Linked DNA regions of Cupriavidus metallidurans CH34. The protein of the gene in region 2 interacts with the protein of the main gene of each other region in a pairwise test. Links are inferred from orthologs where the notes say so. Each region holds a gene or a part of one and is shown on either strand. Other genes may lie near its edges.

Region 1 (10,837 bases), 230 kb from region 2 along the record:
GCGGCTGGCGCAGCGTCCGGTATGCCTCGTTGGCATGCGCGGCCCACTGCATGGCCACGCGCCGCTCGGCATCGCCCGCATTGGCGAAACGGTCCGGGTGTGCCTGCGACTGGACCGTGCGATAGGCCGCGTCCAGCGCGGCCTCGTCCACTTCATAACGGGCAGGCAGCCCGAACAGCGCAAAAAAATCGTCTTTCAAGAGCTTCCCCAACAAAAAGGAGCGGCTATGCCGCCCCCTGTTGCATGCCTCGCGGCAAAAGCCGTCAGACCCGGAACGACTCGCCGCAGCCGCACTCGTCCTTGACGTTGGGGTTGTTGAACTTGAAGCCTTCGTTCAACCCTTCGCGTGCGAAATCCAGCTCGGTGCCGTCGATGTACGGCAGGCTCTTCGGGTCCACGATCACCTTGATGCCGTGCGTTTCGAACACCTGGTCTTCGGGCAGCACTTCATCGACGTACTCAAGCTTGTACGCCAGACCCGAACAGCCAGTCGTCTTCACGCCCACGCGCAGGCCCACGCCCTTGCCGCGGCGTTCCAGGTATCGGGCGACGTGCTTGGCCGCCTTTTCGGTCATTGAGATCATCTTTGCCTTGCTGTCGAACACCGCGCGCGACCCACTTGCCACGCGCGGTCATGCAAACCGTCTACGCCGGATCAGGCAGCCTTCTGCTCGGCGCCCGGGTGCTTCTTCTTGTAATCATCGACGGCCGCCTTGATGGCGTCCTCGGCGAGGATCGAGCAGTGGATCTTCACCGGCGGCAGAGCCAGTTCCTCGGCGATCTGGGTGTTCTTGATCTCCAGCGCCTGGTCCACGGTCTTGCCCTTGACCCACTCGGTCACCAGCGACGACGAGGCGATCGCCGAACCACAACCATAGGTCTTGAACTTGGCGTCCTCGATCACGCCCGCCTCGTTCACCTTGATCTGCAGCTTCATCACGTCGCCGCAGGCCGGGGCGCCGACCATGCCGGTACCCACCGCGTCGTCGTTCTTGTCGAACGAACCGACGTTACGCGGATTTTCATAGTGGTCGAGAACCTTGTTGCTGTAAGACATTTTGGCTACCTCTAATCAATCTTTTAATGGGGTTGTTCTTTTTACGTGTGCCGCAATCAGTGCGCGGCCCACTGGATCGAATTCAGGTCGACGCCGTCCTTGAACATTTCCCACAGCGGCGACAGGTCGCGCAGCTTGCCGATCTTGTTCTTGAGCAGTTCGACGGTGTAGTCGATTTCGGCTTCGGTCGTGAAGCGGCCCACGGTGAAACGGATCGAGCTGTGCGCCAGTTCGTCATTGCGCCCAAGGGCGCGCAGCACGTACGACGGCTCCAGCGAAGCCGACGTGCAGGCCGAACCCGACGACACGGCCACATCCTTGATCGCCATGATCAGCGACTCACCCTCGACGAAGTTGAAGCTGACGTTGAGGTTGTGCGGCACGCGGTGTTCCATCGAACCGTTCAGATACACCTCTTCCATGCTCGACAGACCATTCCACAGGCGGTCGCGCAGCATCCGGATACGTTCGTTTTCCGTGGCCATTTCCTCGCGGGCCAGACGGAATGCCTCGCCCATGCCGACGATCTGGTGCGGGGCCAGCGTGCCCGAACGCATGCCACGCTCGTGACCGCCGCCGTGCATTTGCGCTTCGATGCGCACGCGCGGCTTGCGGCGAACATACAGCGCGCCGATGCCCTTCGGACCATAGGTCTTGTGGGCCGAGAACGACATCAGGTCGCACTTCAGCGTGCTCAGGTCGATGGTCACCTTGCCGGTCGCCTGCGCGGCGTCGCAATGGAAGATGATGCCCTTCTCGCGGCAGATCTCACCGATCTGCTCGACGTCCTGGATCACACCAATCTCATTGTTCACGAGCATCACCGACACCAGGATCGTGTCCGGGCGAATCGCCTGCTTGAACACATCCATGTCGATCAGGCCGTCATCCTTGACGTCGAGGTACGTCACCTCGAAGCCCTGACGCTCCAGTTCGCGCGTGGTATCGAGCACGGCCTTGTGCTCGGTCTTCACGGTGATGATGTGCTTGCCCTTGCCCGAGTAGAAATTCGCCGCGCCCTTGATGGCGAGGTTGTCCGACTCGGTCGCGCCCGACGTCCAGACGATTTCGCGCGGATCGGCGTCGACCAGCGCGGCCACCTGCTCGCGCGCCTCTTCCACGGCGCGCTCGGCGTCCCAGCCATACGCGTGGCTACGCGACGCCGGATTACCGAACTGCTCGCGCAGGTACGGAATCATCTTGTCGGCCACGCGCGGGTCCACCGGCGTCGTTGCCGAGTAATCCATGTAGATCGGGAAATGTGGGGTGGTGCTCATCGTTATGACTGCCTTATAGGTACAGCTAATCGCTTAATGTCTACCGATAGTTTACTGCAGCCGCGAAATCCCTGCTCAGGACTGCGCGAGGCTGAATACCGAATTGACCACGCGGGGGCGTGCCGGCTTTTCCTGCTTGTCCGCCTTGCCACGGGACACGGCGACCGGCTGCTGCGCGGCGTCTTCGCGCATGTCGTGCAGCACCGCCGGCTGGCGGGCGCGCTGCTGGTCGACCAGATTCTTCAGGGAGACGGAGTCGAGATACTCAACCATCTTCTGGTTCAGCGTGGCCCACAGTTCGTGGGTCATGCAGCGTCCGCTGCCGTCATCTCCGTTACAATTGCCTTTTCCCCCGCACTGCGTCGCATCGAGCGGTTCGTCCACGGCGATGATGATGTCCGCCACCGTGACGTCCTCGGCCTTGCGGGCGAGACTGTACCCGCCGCCCGGGCCACGCACGCTCTCCACGATTTCGTGGCGGCGCAGCTTGCCGAACAGCTGTTCCAGGTACGACAGGGAGATCTTCTGACGTTGACTGATGCCTGCCAGGGTGACAGGACCCTGATCCTGGCGCATGGCCAAGTCGATCATGGCGGTTACCGCGAAACGGCCTTTGGTGGTCAGTCTCATGATGCTCGGGGAGGAATACTTGAGGATTTCGGTCGAGTATAAGATTTTCCGACTAAATCAGTCAAGTACCCCTTGCTGCAATGCAGTGTTCCACTCGCTATAACGACGGGCTTCCCTCGGGTGCCGAATCCGGCGCTTTACGCGGCGGAATCAGCAATGAAAGCGGATGCCGGAGAATGCGCTGACGCACCGCCCGCACCACTTCCCGCCGGTCGACCCGACGCAGGTTGCGCGAGCGCAGCGCCATGTTGAAAGCCAGCGCGAAGCTCACCGCCACGTTCAACACCCCCATCAGCGCGATCCCCGCCACCGCTAGCCACAGGGACGGCATGCGCAGCGCATCGAGCCCAAGCACGCCAATGGCCGCGCCGATCGAACCAGTCGAAAGCGTCACATGACGCACTTCCATGTGCGGACCAAAGAAGCTCAGGATCTCCGGCCCCAGCCCAAGCAGGAAGCCCAGCGACACGTTGGCCGTGATGCCCGAGAGATTGCGTTTCCAGAAATCGGCCAGGCGCATCGCACCGCGTTGACCGAGCACATAGCGCAAGCGCCGGTTGTAGGCCATGACGTCGTGCACGCGATGCAGCGCGAACCAGTTGTCGGCCCATCCCGCGATCAGGCTCGACAGCCAGAGCAGCACGCCCGTGAAGATCGCATAGAGCGGCGTGGGACCCAGGATCGAGAACGATTCGATCGTCGCGATCGCCTTCGCGGGCGTCAGTAAGTGGGCGCCGAACGCCTTGCCCACGCCCCACTCGATCGCCAGCGCCACCGGGAACACCACGGACAGGTTGCCGAAGATCGCGGCCGCATTTGACCGGATCATGGCGATCGTGTCGTCGACGAAAATCTCGCGCCCTTCCGGCCGCCCCGCGCCGTCGAGCCGGTGCGCCAGCGCCGGCCCGGTCATGGCTGGCTGCTTGGTGGCCAGCGTGAAATGTGCGAAATGGATCGCGAGGAAGCTGCCCGCGTAGTTCAGCGAGGCCAGGAAGCCTTCGATGAACTTGTCCAGGTGAAGCCCGTAGATCAGGAACTTCAGGTAGACGGTAAGGACGGTAACCAGACCACCGCCCATCGCGGCGCGCATCAGTTCGCGATACTCCTTGCGATCGCGCGTGATGTAGTGCTCGCCGCTCTCGGCCGAACGCTCGACGACCTTGCGCGCGAGTTGCGCGAACGACGAACTCATCAGATGCCCGACGCTGCGCCGCGCCTGCGTCGACCGGATCAACTCGGCAATCAGGTGCGCGTGCCGCCCATGGTGCGAGGGATCAACCCATGCGGTGAGGAGCAGATCGATACGTGCCAGGCGAGCCTTCATCCGCTCGATCTGGAACACCACTTCTACGGAGACACCGTTTTCCTCGAGATCCTCGTAGACCTGGCGCGCGGCTGCGTGGCAACCGTCGAGCAGGCCGCGGAAGTAATTGAGCCGATGGACGAATGCACCATCATCGTGCGCCAGTCCGTCCTCGCACAATGCCGCGACGGCGCGGTCCAGGCGGAAGAACGGTGTCTCGTCCACGCGCCCGCGCAGGCGGCTGCGGATCGCCTGACTCAGCCCCGTCGCCCTCACCTGGCTCACCAGAACCTGGATGCTGGCCGTCAGCGTCGCCTCGCGCGCCTTGCGCAGGCGCTTGACGCCATCGCCTTCTTCCGCACCACCATCCGCACCATCCTCGGCGCCCACCAGCAGCGCCTGGGCAAACCGCTCGACCAGTTCGTCGTCGAGTGCCTCTACCCAGTCAGCGTCGTTCTCATCGACAAACAGCAGCGCGAACAGACCTGCCATATCGCTGCGATTCGGAGGCGGCGGCAGGAAGCGCGCCTGGAGCCGGTCTGCCATCTCGCTCCAGATCCCCGGGTGGGAGGCCACGCCGGTATCGCAGAACAGCGAGGTCGGATCGTTGTCGCGCACGATCGAGCGGACCGTGCGGGCGAAGCTGTCGGCCCAGTCGGGATGCCGGGCCAGCACCTGTAGCAGGTAACGCAGGCGAACATGGACCGGGAAACTGCGGCTGCCGGCCCCGCCCGCCTCCGCGCCGGCATCGAGATTGCCGTCCCGGCGCAGCCAGTAGGCGAGTTCGATCAGCCATTGATTTCGGTCGGCGAGCAGCGCATCGGGGTCGGCCGCGGCCAGGATGGCATCCAGCTGCAGGCTGGCATTGCGTGACTCGCGCCACTTTCGAAACAGGGAACGCAGCATCAGGTCAGCCGCTTCCGCAACATCTCGATCACGCCGTCACAGGCATCCTCGATATAGTCCAGCACGCGCTCGAAACCATCGCCCTCGCCGTAGTACGGGTCGGGCACTTCCTCGGCGTTGTGCTGCGTGGCAAAGCTCATCAGCAGGCGCAGCTTGTCGGCGCCGGCATCGGCATGGAGCGCGTGCAGCGCCGAAAGGTTGGCCTGGTCCATCGCAAGCACCAGGTCGAAGCGGCTGAAGTCCGCCACGACCACCTGCCGGGCACGCAGTGCGGACAAGTCGTAGCCGCGTCGCAGCGCATGGCGCTGGCTGCGCGCGTCGGGCGCCCTGCCCACGTGATAGTCATGCGTGCCGGCCGAATCGAGTTCGACCAGATCGGCAAGGCCGGCGGCCTCGAGCTTGGCGCGCAGGACACCCTCCGCCGTCGGGGAACGGCAGATATTGCCCATGCAACACATCAAAATGGCGTACTTTTTCATCGGCGCGATTCTACCGCCTGCCGACTGACGCCGAAACGACTTCGCCCGGTCAGAGTTGCTCGGCGATCGCCTTGCCACGTGCGAATCCGGCCGCCTCGGCTTCTTCGGGCGTTCCGTACCGCTCGGAGGGTGGCGCTGTTTCCACCATCGTGCTGGCAGCGCGGATATTCGTGCCCTTGCGGCACACCCGCACCGTGTATTCCCATGCGATCGGTGAACGGGGTTTCACCAGCACCTGAATCTCGTGCGTCTCGAAAACCCTCTTCTTCCACTCACTGCTATAGGCCATTGCCTGTCTCCTGCGACCTGCGCTTCCGGATGCTTCGCCTTGCCGGCCCGTCAGTTCACTTCACCGGCGTCGATCGTACGCATGGCTTCGGCTTCCGCCAGGGCAAGCGCAGCCTCGGGCGAATGCGCCGTGCCGGTTTCCGTCTCGAAAGTCGGGCCGCCAGGCTCGCCGAACGCGTCGGCAATCGTCAATACCCCGGCAAACCCACCGCCCGCGTGCGGGACTGCACGGGCCACTACCGCATAACCACCATATTCGAACTGACTCACCATGGTGTGCTCCTTGTCCGTGATCCGGCGTCTCCGCCCCAACCACTATAGGATGCCGGCGATACGCCGTGGCTCGGGGTGATCCCCGATCGACCTCTTACGCGGACGGCGGCAGGAGATGATCGCCTTCGGCCCCAGCCCCGAACACCTGCGACCGCAGCTTCGCGAGTTGATCGCGCACCTGGGCCGCCTTTTCGAACTCCAGGTTCTTGGCGTGGTCGAGCATCTGCTTCTCCAGGCGCTTGATCTCCTTGGCCACCTGCTTTTCGCTCATGTCCTCGTACCTGGCCCGCTCGGCGGCGGCCGTCAGTTCGGCCTTGACGTCGTCGGCGTTGTAGACCCCGTCGATGATGTCCTTGATGCGCTTGACCACGCCTCGCGGCGTGATGCCGTTGGCTTCGTTGAAGGCCATCTGCTTCTCGCGGCGACGCTCGGTTTCCCGGATCGCCACCTTCATCGAGTCGGTCATACGATCGCCGTACAGGATGGCCGTGCCATTGACGTTACGCGCGGCGCGCCCGATGGTCTGGATCAGAGAACGCTCGGCGCGCAGGAAGCCCTCCTTGTCCGCATCGAGGATCGCCACCAGCGACACCTCGGGGATGTCGAGCCCCTCGCGCAGCAGGTTGATACCCACGAGCACGTCGAACGTGCCAAGCCGCAGGTCGCGAATGATTTCCACGCGCTCGACGGTATCGATGTCCGAATGCAGGTAGCGGACCTTCACGCCGTTTTCCGAAAGGAATTCGGTCAGTTGCTCCGCCATGCGCTTGGTCAGCGTCGTTACCAGTACACGCTCATTGACCTTGACCCGCTGATGAATCTCCCCAAGCAGGTCGTCCACCTGCGTCGTGGCGGGCCGCACCTCGATCACCGGATCGACCAGGCCCGTCGGCCGCACCACCTGCTCGACCACCTGCCCCGCGTGCTCCTTCTCGTAGTTCGCCGGAGTGGCTGTCACGAACACCGCCTGGCGCATCTTGCGCTCGTACTCGTCGAACTTGAGCGGTCGGTTGTCCAGCGCCGAGGGCAAGCGGAAGCCGTACTCGACCAGCGTGGTCTTGCGCGCGCGGTCGCCGTTGTACATGCCGTTTAACTGGCCGATCAGCACGTGGGACTCGTCCAGGAACATCAGCGCGTCTGGCGGCAGATAGTCAACCAGCGTCGGCGGCGGCTCGCCCGGCTTCGCGCCCGACAGATGGCGCGAATAGTTCTCGATGCCCTTGCAGAAGCCCAGTTCGGTGAGCATCTCCAGATCGAACCGCGTACGCTGCTCGAGCCGCTGCGCCTCTACGAGGCGGTTCTCCTTGTAGAAGAAATCCAGCCGCTCGCGCAGCTCCACCTTGATGTCCTCGATCGCGCGCAGCACCGTTTCGCGCGGCGTCACGTAGTGGCTCGAGGGATAGACCGTGAAACGCGGAATCTTCTGGCGCACGCGGCCGGTCAGCGGATCGAAGAACTGCAGCGAATCCACCTCGTCGTCGAACAGTTCGACGCGCACCGCCATCTCGGCGTGCTCGGCCGGAAAGATGTCGAGCGTGTCGCCGCGCACGCGGAACGTGCCGCGCTGGAAGTCGGTCTCGTTGCGCGTGTACTGCATCGCGATCAGGCGGGCGATGACATCGCGCTGGCTGATCTTGTCGCCAGTACGCAGCGTCAGGATCATCTGGTGGTATTCGCTCGGATTGCCGATACCGTAGATCGCCGACACCGTGGCGACGATGATCGTGTCGCGCCGCTCCAGCAGGCTCTTGGTCGCCGACAGCCGCATCTGCTCGATATGCTCGTTGATCGACGAGTCCTTTTCGATGAACAGGTCGCGCTGCGGCACGTAGGCTTCGGGCTGGTAGTAGTCGTAGTAGCTGACGAAATACTCGACCGCATTGCGCGGGAAGAACTCCCGGAACTCGGAATACAGCTGTGCCGCCAGCGTCTTGTTTGGCGCGAAGACAATGGCCGGCCGGCCCATCCGGGCGATCACGTTGGCCATCGTGAAGGTCTTGCCGGAGCCGGTCACGCCCAGCAGCGTCTGGTACGACAGGCCGTCCTCCACGCCCTCCACCAGTTGGCGGATCGCCTCCGGCTGGTCGCCCGCCGGCGAATACGGCTGATAAAGCTGGAATGGAGACCCCGGAAACGTGACGAATTTGTCTTCATCCAGGGCGGGGGCGGCTTCAGCAAGGTTCGTCATAAACGTAGGGAAATACCTGAGGAAAACTGGCGGATACGCTAGAATCTTGGGGTTGCGCGGCTTGGTTCAAGCACAGTCTGCCCGACGCTGCTGTCAGGTTCTGTCAGGAGTGTGTTCCAGGTTCCGCTGCAGCCACTGCGCAGTCGAAGCGATTCTACGCCCTCCGTTTTGTTACACAGCTGACCACGAGATCCCAAATGAGTTTGTTTTCTGCCGTCGAGATGGCCCCGCGCGACCCGATCCTGGGCCTGAATGAAGCGTTCAATGCCGATACCCGCGCCACCAAGGTGAACCTGGGCGTTGGCGTGTACTTCACCGACGAAGGGAAAATTCCGCTGCTGCGCGCCGTGCAGGAGGCCGAAAAGGCCCGCCTGACGACCGCCACGCCGCGCGGCTACCTGCCGATCGAAGGCATCGCCGCCTATGACCAGGCCGTGCAAACCTTGCTGTTCGGCAAGGAATCGCCCCTGATCACCGAAGGCCGCGTGGTGACGGCTCAGGCACTCGGCGGCACTGGCGCCCTGAAGATCGGCGCCGACTTCCTGAAGCGCCTGTACCCGAACGCGTCGGTCGCGATCAGCGATCCGAGCTGGGAAAACCACCGCGCGCTGTTCGAAGCTGCCGGCTTCCCTGTGGTCAACTACGCCTACTACGACGCTGCCAGCCACGGCCTGAACTTCGCCGGCATGGTGGAATCGCTGAAGTCGTACCCGGCCAACACGATCGTCGTGCTGCACGCCTGCTGCCACAACCCGACCGGCGTGGACCTGGACGAAGCCCAGTGGAAGCAGGTCGTGGAACTGGTCAAGGAACGTAACCTGATCCCGTTCCTGGACATGGCCTACCAAGGCTTTGCCGAGGGTATCGAGCCGGACGGCGCCGCTGTGCGCCTGTTCGCGGAGTCGGGCCTGCCGTTCTTCGTTTCCAGCTCGTTCTCGAAGAGCTTCTCGCTGTACGGCGAGCGCGTTGGCGCCCTGTCGATCGTGACCACGGGCAAGGAAGAAGCCCAGCGCGTGATGTCGCAGATCAAGCGCGTCATCCGCACGAACTACTCGAACCCGCCGACCCACGGCGGCACTGTGGTGGCCACCGTGCTGAACAGCCCGGAACTGCGCGCCATGTGGGAGCAGGAACTGGCCGAAATGCGCGACCGCATCAAGCTGATGCGCCATGCGCTGGTCGACAAGCTGGCCGCCAAGGGCGTGCCGGGCGACTTCTCGTTCGTGAAGGCCCAGCGCGGCATGTTCTCGTACTCGGGCCTGACCTCGGCCCAGGTTGACCGCCTGCGCACCGAACACGGCATCTACGCCGTGGGCACGGGCCGCATCTGCGTGGCAGCGTTGAACAGCCGCAACATCGACGCCGTGGTGAACGCGATCGCCGCCGTCTACTAAACCGGCAACATCGAACGGGTGCCGCACCAAAATGTGGCATCCGGCAGCGAAAGGCGACCTGGAGGCCACTCCGGTCGCCTTTTTCTTTGGCCGCTCGGAAATGTCATCTGGAATATAGGCAAATGCCCTATTGTCTTCCCCACTTGCAGGTACAACGATGAGGTTTATGCTGCAAAGCACGATCGTTCTATTCCGTGCATAATCGGTTGCACGACATCCGTTGGCGACAAGAAAGGCTAGACAGGTACCCCCATGCTTTATCAACTGCATGAATTCCAGCGCACGATGCTGAACCCGCTTACCGCGTGGGCCCAAGCGACTGCAAAGACATTTACGAACCCCCTCAGCCCCCTTTCACTGGTCCCCGGCGCCCCTCGGCTGGCAGCAGGCTACGAACTGCTGTACCGATTGGGAAAAGCCTACGAAAAGCCGGAATTCAACATCAAATCCGTCCGTTCGAATGGCCGCGACATTCCGATCGTCGAACAAACCATCCTGGACAAGCCGTTCTGCAAGCTGGTGCGCTTCAAGCGCTATGCGGACGATCCGGACACCATCAAGCTGCTCAAGGACGAGCCGGTCGTGCTGGTCTGCGCGCCGCTGTCCGGTCACCACTCCACGCTGCTGCGCGATACCGTGCGTACTTTGCTGCAGGACCACAAAGTCTATGTGACCGACTGGGTGGACGCCCGCATGGTGCCGGTGGAGCATGGTGAGTTCCATCTGTCCGACTACATCCGTTACATCCAGGAGTTCATCCGTCACATTGGCGCGGAGAACCTGAATGTGATCTCCGTGTGCCAGCCGACTGTGCCGGTGCTCGCCGCGATCTCGCTGATGGCGTCGGCAGGTGAGAAGACCCCGCGCACCATGACGATGATGGGTGGCCCGATCGATGCGCGAAAGAGCGCAACGGCGGTCAACTCGCTCGCCACCAACAAGTCCTACGAGTGGTTCGAGAACAACGTCATCTACACGGTGCCGGCCAACTACCCGGGCCACGGCCGCCGCGTCTATCCAGGCTTCCTGCAGCACGCTGGCT
Region 2 (10,923 bases):
CGTTCTGGTGTGTACTCGTGGCTGGCCTGATGCCAGTCCTGACCGTCGCCGTTGCCAAGGCCGGTAGCCGTGGTTACGACAACCATGACCCACGTGCCTGGCTGGAACGACAGAGCGGCCGCGCGCGGCGTGCCGACATGGCTCACCGCAATCATTTCGAGGCATTCCCATTCTTCGCGGCCGCCGTGCTGATCGCCTCGCATCTGGCCGCACCGCAAGCACGAATCGACGAACTGGCGATTGCTTTCATCGTCATCCGGGTTCTGTACACCATTTGCTACCTGACCGATCGCGCCACGCTACGCACGTTGTTCTGGACGGTTGGGCAACTGACAGTGATCGGCATATTCCTGCTGCCCGTCTTCGTTCACTGAGTCTGTCCACGGATTGTGTCCATGAAGCGGAGGCCCCAAATGCGCGTCGTCCTTCCGATTGCCGCAGCACTGCTGGCCTCCCCTGCCCTGGCCGCGCCGGCCACCTACACCGTGGACCCAACACACACCACCGTGTACTTCGGTGCGAGTCACTTTGAACGCACCACGGTTCGTGGCCGCTTCGGCAAGATGGATGGACGCATTCTTTATGACCCCGACAGCGGCACCGGGTCCATCGACTTCACCGTTGACACCGACTCCATCGACACGGGAAACCGCAGTCTCGATGGAGTGCTGCGTTCCGCGCAGTTCCTCGACGCCCAGAACTTCCCCGTTGCCCGGCTACAGGCGAACCGCTTTATTGTCGAGAACGGCAAGCTTGTCGCCGTGGAAGGTTCACTATCGCTCCATGGCATCAGCCAACCCTTGCGCCTCGAGGCCGATCGTTTCAGTTGCGGCGAGACGGTCCTGTTCGGTGTCAGGCGGAACGTGTGCGGCGGCGACTTCCATGCCAGTTTTCCGCGCAGCGCCTTCGGGGTAACACGCTTCCTGCCCGAGGTCGGCGATCTGGTCACACTTCAGGTGTCGGTCGAAGCATCCCCCGCCGGCGCGGCGGAACCTGCGGGAAAATAGCCAGCGGCACAGCCTGTCGAAGGCGCCCCGGCGTCACCTTTAGCTGGAAGAAGTTCAGTAAAATCAGCCCTTTGCCAAGACCATCCAGCCGCGTAGCCTCACTGCGAACGGCGATGCGCGAGCCAAGATGAGCATGATTCACCTGAACGACGTCGTTGCGGCGTCGCTAGCTGCTGCCGGCGCCTGCCTGGCGTGCAGCATTCCCGCCGATTTTCTTCGCCGATTTCCACTCTGGGCCTACAAGACCTATGGCCGTGGCGCGCTGTTGCTGCCGCTGCTCGCCGTCATGGTCGGGACGTTGATCGCTGGTGTAGCCGTTGAAGGCGACATCAACAGTGATGGCGGTATTGCATTGGTGGCGGCCGCCTCGTTCCTGGGCTTGATACTGGCTTCCGCCCTGCTGCGCTTCTGGCTCGCCGACTATCGCAAGCGCTGACCCGGCGCGGGCCAGCCGGGACAATTACCGCCCCGGCTACCCCATTTCCATCGTGTCGACGTCCGGATCACGTATGATTCGGCCTTTCGCGCACAGAGCACGATTGCTGGCGCGTGCCGCTTACCTGATCCCATGGCGCTCAAGTCCACCATTTTCAAAGCCGACCTGTCCGTGTCCGACATGGATCGGCCGTACTACGGCAGCCACACGCTGACCATTGCCCAACACCCGTCCGAGAACGACGCACGCATGATGGTCCGCCTGTTGGCCTTTGCCTGCGAAGCCACCGAGACGCTGACCTTCACTCGCGGCCTGGACGAACCCGACGAACCCGATCTCTGGGACAAGACGCTGACCGGCGACATTTCCCACTGGATCGACCTCGGCCAGCCCGACGAAACCCGGCTGAAGCGTGCCGCCGCGCGTGCCGATCACGTCACTGTCTATACCTACCAGAGCGCCAGCGCACGTGAGTGGTGGAAAGGCATGTCGGGCAAGGCCAGCAAGCTGCGCAACGTGACCATCTACAATGTGCCTTCGGATGCCGTGGAAGCGCTGGCACGTATGGCCCAGCGTGCCATGCGCCTGTCCGTGACCATCCAGGATGGCGACATCTGGGTCAGTGACGACGACCACAATGTGCAGATTACGCGCGAAGTACTCCAGCGCGCGGACGATTGATTCCCAGCCACACTCAAAAGGAAGACTGCGATGCAAACCACTCCCTCCGGCCTGCAATTCGAAGACACCGTCGTCGGTTCGGGCGACGAAGCCAAGGCAGGCAAGCATGTGACCGTGCACTACACCGGCTGGCTCTTCGAGAACGGCCAGGCTGGCCGCAAGTTCGATTCGAGCAAGGATCGTAACGACCCGTTCGTGTTCCCGCTGGGCGCCGGCCACGTCATTCGCGGTTGGGACGAAGGCGTGCAAGGCATGAAGGTTGGTGGCACACGCCGCCTGGTCATTCCCGCCGACCTGGGCTACGGTGCCCGTGGCGCCGGTGGTGTGATTCCTCCGAACGCCACGCTGCTGTTCGAAGTGGAACTGCTCGCGGTCTGAGCCAGAACCCGCCAATAAAAAACGGACGCCTTGGCGTCCGTTTTTTATTGCGCATAAAGCACAACCGGGGATCAACGACGCTTCATGTAGAACACAAAAACCTTGTCGACCTCGGCGTGCGACAGCAACTCATTGCCCGTCTGCTTCGCGAATGCCTGGAAATCGCGCGTGGCGCCCGGATCAGTGGCCAGCACCTTGAGCACTTCGCCACTGGCCATGTCAGCCAGCGCCTTCTTGGTCCGCAGGATCGGCAGCGGGCAATTCAGGCCGCGGGCGTCCACTTCTTTCTGGAAATCCATTCCTCACACCTTCTATTTCTGATAGATGCCGTATTGTAGCGAAGCGCCGAGCAGGCTGAAGTCGGTCGGGCGACGCGGATCGGGAATGTCGTCACCGGTGGCGCGATCATAGAAGCGCACCGGCATTCCGCGGCGCTCCAGGAAATCGGCCACGGCGAAGCCGGTACCCGCATTCCAGATCCGCATCTTCTCCGGTGCCACGAGCTTGTACTCCGCCAACTCTTCCGACAGCTGGATATTCCCGGTCGCCTGAACGTGGTAGGCAATGATCAGCTCGTTCTTGCGCATGAAGTCGTAGACACCGATCAGCGATGCCGACACGGTATCGAGATTGGTCTCTTCCTTGAGCTCGCGTGCCACGCCCAGTTCCGGCGTTTCGTCACGTTCCATAAAGCCGGTCACCAGCGCGAACATCTTCTCGGGCCACACGGCATTGCGTGCCAGCAGCAGCTTGCCCTCGTACTCGACCACGGCCGCCAGCACCGGCAACGGATTGTCCCAATGCACGAATCCGCAGCCATCCCGCAGGCAAACATGGCGATAGCGTCCAGACATTGGCAAATGCTCAAGTTCCGAACCGCATTGCGGGCAAAAACGATAGTTATGCATCGGGGGTCTCCTGTCTTCTGTCTCGTGTCTCGTTATCGTTGGTGAATGCTGGATGCGTAACTGCCCTTCAACCCGAGCAGGCCGTGCGGATATCGGCGGCAAACGCTTCCACGGTGTCTGGCTGCAGGTCCCACGCGCACATCAGCCGGCACCCGCCTGCGCCGATGAAGGTGTAGAACAGCCAGCCCCGGGCGCGCAGCGCCTCGATGGCCGGCAACGGCAGCTCGGCAAAGACGGCGTTTGCCTCGGTCGGGAACATGATGCGCACGCCAGGAATATCGGCGATGCGCTGGTGAAGCAGCGTCGCCATGGCGTTGGCGTGGCGCGCGTTATTCAGCCACACGTCGTTTTCGAGCATGCCGAGCCATGGCGCCGAAATAAAACGCATCTTCGACGCCAGTTGCCCCGCCTGCTTCACGCGGTAGGCAAAGTCCTCCGCCAGCTTGCGGTCGAAGAAAACCACGGCCTCCCCCACGGGCAAGCCATTCTTGGTGCCGCCAAAGCAGAGCACATCGACGCCCGCACGCCAGGTGATTTCTGACGGGTGCACACCGAGCGATGCCACCGCATTGGCGAATCGCGCGCCATCCATATGCACGCGCAACTGGCGCCGCTTGGCGATGGCCGCAATGGCACGCACTTCCTCCACCGTGTAGACGGTGCCCACCTCAGTGGCCTGCGTCAGCGAGACGACACGCGGCTTCGGATAGTGGATATCGGCGCGGCGAGTGACCAGCGCCTCCACCGCATCGGGCGTCAGCTTGCCGTTCTCGCCGGGCGCGGTGAGCAGCTTCGACCCATTCGAGAAGAACTCGGGGCCGCCGCACTCGTCCGTTTCGATATGGGCGAGTTCATGACAGATCACCGAGTGGTAAGACTGGCACAGCGACGACAGCGCAAGCGAATTGGCCGCCGTGCCGTTGAAGACGAAGAAGACCTCGCAATCGGTCTGGAACAGATCGCGGATGCGATCGCAGACCTTTTGCGTCCAGCTGTCGTCGCCGTAGGCCTTCTCATGGCCGCTGGCGTTGGCCTCGAGAAAATACTTAAGCGATTCCGGGCAGAAACCCGCGTAATTGTCCGAGGCGAACTGCTGCATGGTGGAGACTGCGGAGGTCATCGTTCAGCCTTGCTAGAAGTTACTTCTTGTCGGCCCAGAGTTCGCCACCGGTAGCCCAGTTCTCGCGCTTGACGTCGGTGATGATGATGTCGACCGCGCCCGAGGAGCAGCCAAGCGTCTCGCACGTGACACGGGTAACTTCCTCGACAAACTTGCGCTTCTGCTCGACGGTGCGGCCTTCAAACATTTCTACGTGGAAAGTGGGCATTCGTGACTCCTTTGGAATGTCAGTTCTTGTAAGAGGGATCGATTTTATCGAGTTTGCGCAGCAGTGCGGGCCATTCCATCGCGCCCTCGACGGCGCCACCGTCATAAAGCTGCAGAGAGGTCTTGTCCGCAATGGCCGCTGACGGCTGGACGGTAGCGCTGCCGAGCTGCGCGCCGAGCTGGATCTCGCACGCCTTGATCAGCGTGGCCATCAACACGTAGGCTTCCGCTACCGTGCGGCCCACGGTCAGCGTGCCGTGGTTGCGCAGCAGCATGGCCGGGTGCCCGCCCAGCGACCCGGTAAGCCGCCCGCCCTCGGCCGGCGAGAACGCCAGCCCTTCGTAATCGTGATAGGCAATCCGCCCGTGGAAACGCATCGCATGCTGCGAGAGCGGCAGCAATCCCTCGGCCTGGGCCGACACCGCGATACCAGCGGTGTTATGGAGGTGCATCACACAGTGTGCATCGGGGCGGGCCGCATGGACTGCGCCGTGCAGCGCAAAGCCTGTCACGTTGACGGGATGGACGGTTTCGCCGACCACTTCGCCCCGGCTGTTGATCTTGACGAGATCGGACGCGCGAATCTCCTCGAAGGCAAAGCCAAACGGATTGATCAGGAAGTGATCGGGTTCACCAGGCACGGTGGCCGAAATATGGGTGTAGATCAGGTCATCCCAGCGCTCCAGCGCGGCTAGCCGGTAGGCGGCGGCAAGGTCCACGCGCACGCGCGCTTCTTCGTCGCTGATCGGGAAAGCCGGGCCCGCGGCACGGCCGGGCTGCAAGGCGAAAGACATGGGGCAAAGGCTCCGCGCCGCCCTGCAACGCCTGCGCGGGTGCGTCCGGTCGAGTGAGCGGCGGAGCCGATACTGTAGCGCAGTCCTCAGACGCCGGCATGGGCCGGTTTGCCGCCCACCGGCAGCGCGCGCCACATCCAGACGTAGATCAGCGCGCCCAGCAGCAACGCTCCGGCCGCCACCGCCAGCGACGCCGAAAATCCGCCCGTGCGGGCCACCAGCGCGGTGGCCAGCGGCGGCCCCGCGATCTGGCCGAGCGCGTATGCCGCCGTCATCAGGCCGATCAGCTTCGAGGCACGCTGGCCCCACAGGCGCCGCGCTTCACGCATCGCAAACGACACCAGCGCCGTGAACGGCAGGCCCACCAGGAGGCTGCTGAGCGCGAATCCGGCCACGGTCGGCCAGACCGCCGCCACGCCCACGCCGATGGCCTGCATTGTGTACAGCATCATCATCATGCGGCGGTTGTCGTGGTGCATGCCCACGCGCGTGACCAGATACGCGCCCACCATCACCCCTGCTCCCAGGATCGGCCAGAACAGGTCTGCCCAGACACTGCCCGGCATGGCCTGGCGTGCAATCACGGGCAGGAATGTCGCGGTGATGATGTAGCCGAATCCGGCCAGGCCGTAAGCCAGCGTCAGCGCCCAGGTTTCAAGGTCGAGTTTTGGCGTGGGTGCCGGCGCGAGAGTTGGCGCGCTGCCACCGCACGGCGTGTGTAACGCAGGAGGCGGCGAACCGAACACACGCCACACCAGCGCCAGCATGACGGCGCCAAGCACCGCGAACGTCATCCATCCCCAATTGGCCAGCCAGTGCCCCGCCACCATGCCGAACGCCGACACCCCCGTGATCACGATGCCGACCCCCGGCCCGCAGAACATCAGGCCGCCAAGGGTCGGATGGTCGAGTTCGGCGAGTCGCTGCATGCACCACGCGGTCGCGTAGACCATCACCACCGCGCTGGCGATACCGGCCAGCGTGCGCCAGGCGAGCCACGCCACCATGCCGCCCGGGAGCGCCATGGCCAGCGTCAGCACCACGGTCAGCACCAGCGCGCCGCGCACCATGCGCACCGGGTCGGGCCGGATGAACAGGCATAACAATGCACCCAGCAGGTAGCCGATGTAGTTCAGCGTCGCCAGCGCGCTGCCCTCGGCCAGGGACACGGTGCCGTCGTGCAGCATCATCGGCAGCAGCGGCGTGAAGGCGAAGCGCCCGATACCCATGGCCAGCGCCAGCGAGACAAGCCCGGCCAGCGCCACGGCCCACGGGCCAGCGGTTTGCCGGGTCAGCAATCCGGAGGAAATATCGGCATTTGCGGAAGGCATGTGACGGAATCCGGGCTGGCGCCGCATTCGGCGGATTTGACAATGTCGCCAATGCTACGCCTGAATCGTCATACCTGCCGGCAGCCGGCAAGCCCGCGCCGGAACGCGCCGGCACCAATGCGCGATGGCGGAATGTGGCCGGTCGCCTACACTGGAAGTGGCGCGGCCACGGCATTCACTGCGGGCCGCTCCCCGCCATGACACTCGCACCGATCCGAGACTGGCTGGCCCGGGTGCGCTGGCTCGCACTGGGGCGCGCCCTCGGGCTCACCTTGCTGGCGATTTCAGGCGCGCACGCGCAGTCCGCGTCATCCGCATCCACCGCGCCTGCCGTGCCACCGGTCTACGTCATCCCCATCCGGGGCGCCATCAGTCCGGCCAGCGCCAGCTTTGCCGTGCACGGCATCGAGCAGGCCAGCAAGCATGGGGCGCAGCTCATCGTGATCGAGATGGATACGCCAGGCGGCCTGGACAAATCGATGCGCGACATCATCCAGGCCATCATCGCGTCGCCCGTGCCGGTTGCAACATACGTCTATCCCGGCGGTGCGCGGGCCGCCAGCGCGGGCACCTACATCCTCTACGCCAGCCATATCGCCGCAATGGCGCCCGGCACCAACCTGGGCGCGGCCAGCCCCGTCGCGATCGGCATTGGCGGCCCGAAACCGGAAGCAGGTCCGGCACCCGCATCGGCACCTTCCAGCGCTCCGGCGGCCGAGGACACGATGACACGCAAGCAGATGCATGATGCGTCCGCCTACATCCGAGGGCTGGCGCAGTTGCGACACCGCAATGCCGACTGGGGCGAGCGCGCGGTAAGAGAAGCGGTGAGCCTCTCCGCCGACGAAGCCGTGGCGCAGCATGTGGCGGACTTGATCGCCGCCGACCTTCCGGTACTGCTCAGGCAAGTGGACGGCAAACGCATCGAGGCCGCGGGCGCCATGCGCACCCTGCACACGGCGGGCGCGCCCGTGGTCACGCTGGAACCCGACTGGCGCAGCCGCCTGCTCGCCGTCATCACGGACCCGAGCGTCGCGCTGATCCTGATGATGATCGGCATCTACGGTCTGATCTTCGAGTTCTCCACGCCGGGCATGGTCGTGCCGGGCATTGCCGGCGCGATCTGCCTGCTGTTGGGCCTGTTCGCGCTGCAGATGCTGCCCGTCAACTACGCTGGGTTGGCGCTGATAGCGCTTGGCGTCGGCTGCATGACCGCGGAGCTGTTCCTGCCGACGTTCGGCGCGCTGGGCGTTGGCGGCATCATCGCCTTTGCATTCGGCGCCGTGATGCTGATCGACACCGACGTGCCCGGCTTCGGCGTGCCGCTATCGCTGATTGCCACCCTGTCCACGGTGTCGGCGGTCTTCCTGTTCGGCATGTCGATGGTGCTGTTGCGCGCGCGCCGGCGGCCGGTTGTCAGCGGTGCGGACGCGCTGGTTGGCAGCATCGGCGTGGTAATCGACGATGCCCCGGCAGACGGATGGGCAACGGTCCATGGCGAACAATGGCGTATCCACAGCGCTGCCCCGCTGGTACGTGGTCAACGCGTGCGCGTGACGGCGCGGCGTGGGCTGGTGCTCGACGTGACAACCGCGGGCGACCCGTCATGAGCATTCCCACTGAAACAAGAACGGAAGGAGTCTGATATGGCTTTCGGATTCAGCTTCGGCGGCTTGATCTTCCTGCTGGTTCTGCTGGTGATCTCCGCATTTCGCGTGCTGCGCGAGTACGAGCGCGGTGTGGTCTTCATGCTTGGGCGCTTCTGGCGCGTCAAGGGACCTGGACTGGTGCTGATCATCCCCGCCATCCAGCAGATGGTGCGCGTGGACCTGCGCACCGTGGTACTGGACGTGCCCCCTCAGGACGTGATCTCGCACGACAACGTATCCGTCAAGGTCAACGCGGTGATCTACTTCCGGGTGGTCGACCCGGAACGCGCGATCATCCAGGTGGCCAACTTCCTGGAGGCCACGAGCCAGCTCGCGCAGACCACGCTCCGCTCGGTGCTGGGCAAGCACGAGCTCGATGAAATGCTGGCGGAAAGGGAGAAGCTGAACCTCGACATCCAGAAGGTGCTCGACGCCCAGACGGACGCATGGGGCATCAAGGTATCGAACGTCGAGATCAAGCATGTCGACCTCAACGAGACGATGGTCCGCGCGATCGCACGGCAGGCCGAGGCCGAACGCGAGCGGCGCGCCAAGATCATTCATGCCGAAGGCGAATTGCAGGCATCGGAAAAGCTGCTAGAAGCCGCGCAGATGCTGGCGCGTCAACCGGAGGCGATGCAACTCCGCTACCTGCAAACGCTCACCCAGATCGCTGGCGACAAGAGTTCGACCATCGTCTTCCCGTTGCCAATGGGCGTGCTGTCGGCACTTGCCGGCGGAGGGTCGAAATAGCACATTTTGATGCGATTGATTGGCCTCAAGAGTTTGCGCTGGACGCCACAATCGTTCACAACTTCCCTATTGGCATGAGCCGGATCGAGGCCTAGCATCGGCCTCGCCGTCTGCACCTTTGCTGACGGTTTCCTCCACTCATTTCAAGGGCACCATGGCAAGGACTATCGAGCTGTTCGGCTGGTTTGTGTTCAACGTCGCGATTCCATTGCTCGCGCCGTTAGCACTGCTACCGCTAGCCAAGCTGCCCCACTTCTTCCGGGAAGAAAGTCACGGCATCGTACGGCGTGCGATCGAAGGCGGACAGCTACTCTGGGCTGCAATCCCGATGAGCGCCAGCGCCTGCTACCTGCTGGCTTCCGCGCTGGATGAGTCCCACTGGAACCGCCAGACCATGTGGATTGGCATTGCGATGCATGTGTTCCTGATCGTCTTCGCAGCCGTGCTGGTACTGCTGGACGCGATGGAAGCCAGCGCCGCAGTCACGCGTCCACGCGATCGACCCAACTGGGTCTTGAGGATTTCAGTCTGCCTGACGATCGTCAGTGCAGGAGCCTACTTCGGGATCTATGCCGAACTGGTTCGGCCCAGCGGCCTTTGAAAACATCGCAAATCATCAGCCAAGGAGCATCAACATGCAGAAAGCCATCATCAGGTTCCTGGAAGACAACGAACTTCAGCGCAAGGTGATGACCAGGGTCTTCAAAGGGTATCTCGTCGTCTACGCGTCGTGGGTTGCCTGGGGCATCTATCTGAAGCATGCGGCAGCTTGAAGGTGATGCGAATCCTGACCGTGCCACACGGCCGCGGTCAGGAGGCTCCCTACGCGGCGTGCGCTGCCGATTCCGCGGGTGCTGTGCGCTGAGATAACGCCGAGGAAAGGCCGCCCGCCATACCGCGCGACCGGCCCGAGCTGAGATAGTCCGCGATCGATTCCTGCGTCACGTCCCCCAGGTATCCCCCATCGGCATCGAGCACGGGCAGCCAGCTCGTGTTGTGCTGATACATGCGCGACAGCACGATGCGCAGGTGTTCGTCGCACGTCGCCGTGACGGTAAACGGGCGCATGACATCGGCACAGTGCCCGCCAGACGCCATCGCGCCCCGCACATCGCGGCGCGTGACATAGCCAAGCGGGTGCTGCGCGTCGTCGACAACGGGAAGGTGGCGCACGTCGGCATCGTCCATCACACCGAATGCTTCGGCCAGCGGCATGTCGGGCCGGCTGATCGGCGGCATCGTGGCGGCGTCGCCGGCACGCACCAGCAGCAGGCGCTTGAGCGTGTTGTCGTGGCCGACGAAGGCCTGCACGAAATCGTTGGCGGGGTGAGCCAGCAACGCATCGGGATGATCGAACTGCACGAGCTTGCCGCCACGGAACACGGCAACCTTGTCGCCGAGCTTGATCGCTTCATCGATATCGTGCGACACCATGATCACGGTCTTGCCGAGCTGGCGTTGCATCTGGAAGAACTCGTTCTGGATGCTTTCGCGGTTGATCGGATCGACCGCGCCGAACGGCTCGTCCATCAACAGCACCGGCGCGTCGGCCGCCAGTGCCCGGATCACGCCGATGCGCTGCTGCTGGCCGCCGGAGAGTTCGCGCGGATAGCGCTTGAGCATCTTGTCCGGGTCCAACTGCACCATCCGGATCAGTTC

The links.
Region 1: the proteins of RMET_RS04065 (region 2) and RMET_RS05155 interact in binary tests that used the Escherichia coli proteins (3 or more experiments, as listed by UniProt). The link is inferred for Cupriavidus metallidurans CH34 from one-to-one orthologs.

What each region holds. Positions count from the first base shown.
Region 1 is NC_007973.1:1,106,828-1,117,664, reverse strand. What follows is about bases 225-3,025. They hold RMET_RS05155 (IscS subfamily cysteine desulfurase), read right to left. Parts: upstream 2,335-3,025; coding sequence 1,114-2,334; downstream 225-1,113. Other genes in these bases: iscR (Fe-S cluster assembly transcriptional regulator IscR), read right to left, coding at 2,410-2,964; iscU (Fe-S cluster assembly scaffold IscU), read right to left, coding at 656-1,057; iscA (iron-sulfur cluster assembly protein IscA), read right to left, coding at 264-584. In the rest of the region: Fe-S protein assembly co-chaperone HscB, read right to left, coding at 1-199; RMET_RS05145 (site-specific recombinase), read right to left, coding at 3,062-5,173; RMET_RS05140 (low molecular weight protein-tyrosine-phosphatase), read right to left, coding at 5,173-5,652; RMET_RS05135 (hypothetical protein), read right to left, coding at 5,702-5,941; RMET_RS05130 (hypothetical protein), read right to left, coding at 5,992-6,213; excinuclease ABC subunit UvrB, read right to left, coding at 6,308-8,401; RMET_RS05120 (amino acid aminotransferase), read left to right, coding at 8,599-9,795; RMET_RS05115 (polyhydroxyalkanoate depolymerase), read left to right, coding at 10,048-10,837. UniProt on the Escherichia coli protein: Master enzyme that delivers sulfur to a number of partners involved in Fe-S cluster assembly, tRNA modification or cofactor biosynthesis. Catalyzes the removal of elemental sulfur from cysteine to produce alanine.
Region 2 is NC_007973.1:878,313-889,235, reverse strand. Bases 1,188-4,074 are described here. They hold RMET_RS04065 (sulfurtransferase TusA family protein), read right to left. Parts: upstream 2,802-4,074; coding sequence 2,574-2,801; downstream 1,188-2,573. Other genes in these bases: RMET_RS04055 (threonine aldolase family protein), read right to left, coding at 3,478-4,074; RMET_RS04060 (NUDIX domain-containing protein), read right to left, coding at 2,814-3,410; RMET_RS04070 (FKBP-type peptidyl-prolyl cis-trans isomerase), read left to right, coding at 2,155-2,502; RMET_RS04075 (YaeQ family protein), read left to right, coding at 1,576-2,124; RMET_RS04080 (hypothetical protein), read left to right, coding at 1,188-1,443. Outside these bases: RMET_RS04090 (MAPEG family protein), read left to right, coding at 1-374; RMET_RS04085 (YceI family protein), read left to right, coding at 414-1,007; more of RMET_RS04080, read left to right, coding at 1,135-1,187; more of RMET_RS04055, read right to left, coding at 4,075-4,509; RMET_RS34085 (4-oxalocrotonate tautomerase), read right to left, coding at 4,550-4,738; RMET_RS04045 (class II aldolase/adducin family protein), read right to left, coding at 4,758-5,531; RMET_RS04040 (YbfB/YjiJ family MFS transporter), read right to left, coding at 5,618-6,862; RMET_RS04035 (NfeD family protein), read left to right, coding at 7,060-8,472; RMET_RS04030 (slipin family protein), read left to right, coding at 8,509-9,264; RMET_RS04025 (hypothetical protein), read left to right, coding at 9,419-9,865; RMET_RS33490 (hypothetical protein), read left to right, coding at 9,900-10,037; RMET_RS04020 (osmoprotectant ABC transporter ATP-binding protein OsmV), read right to left, coding at 10,087-10,923. UniProt on the Escherichia coli protein: Sulfur carrier protein involved in sulfur trafficking in the cell. Part of a sulfur-relay system required for 2-thiolation during synthesis of 2-thiouridine of the modified wobble base 5-methylaminomethyl-2-thiouridine (mnm(5)s(2)U) in tRNA.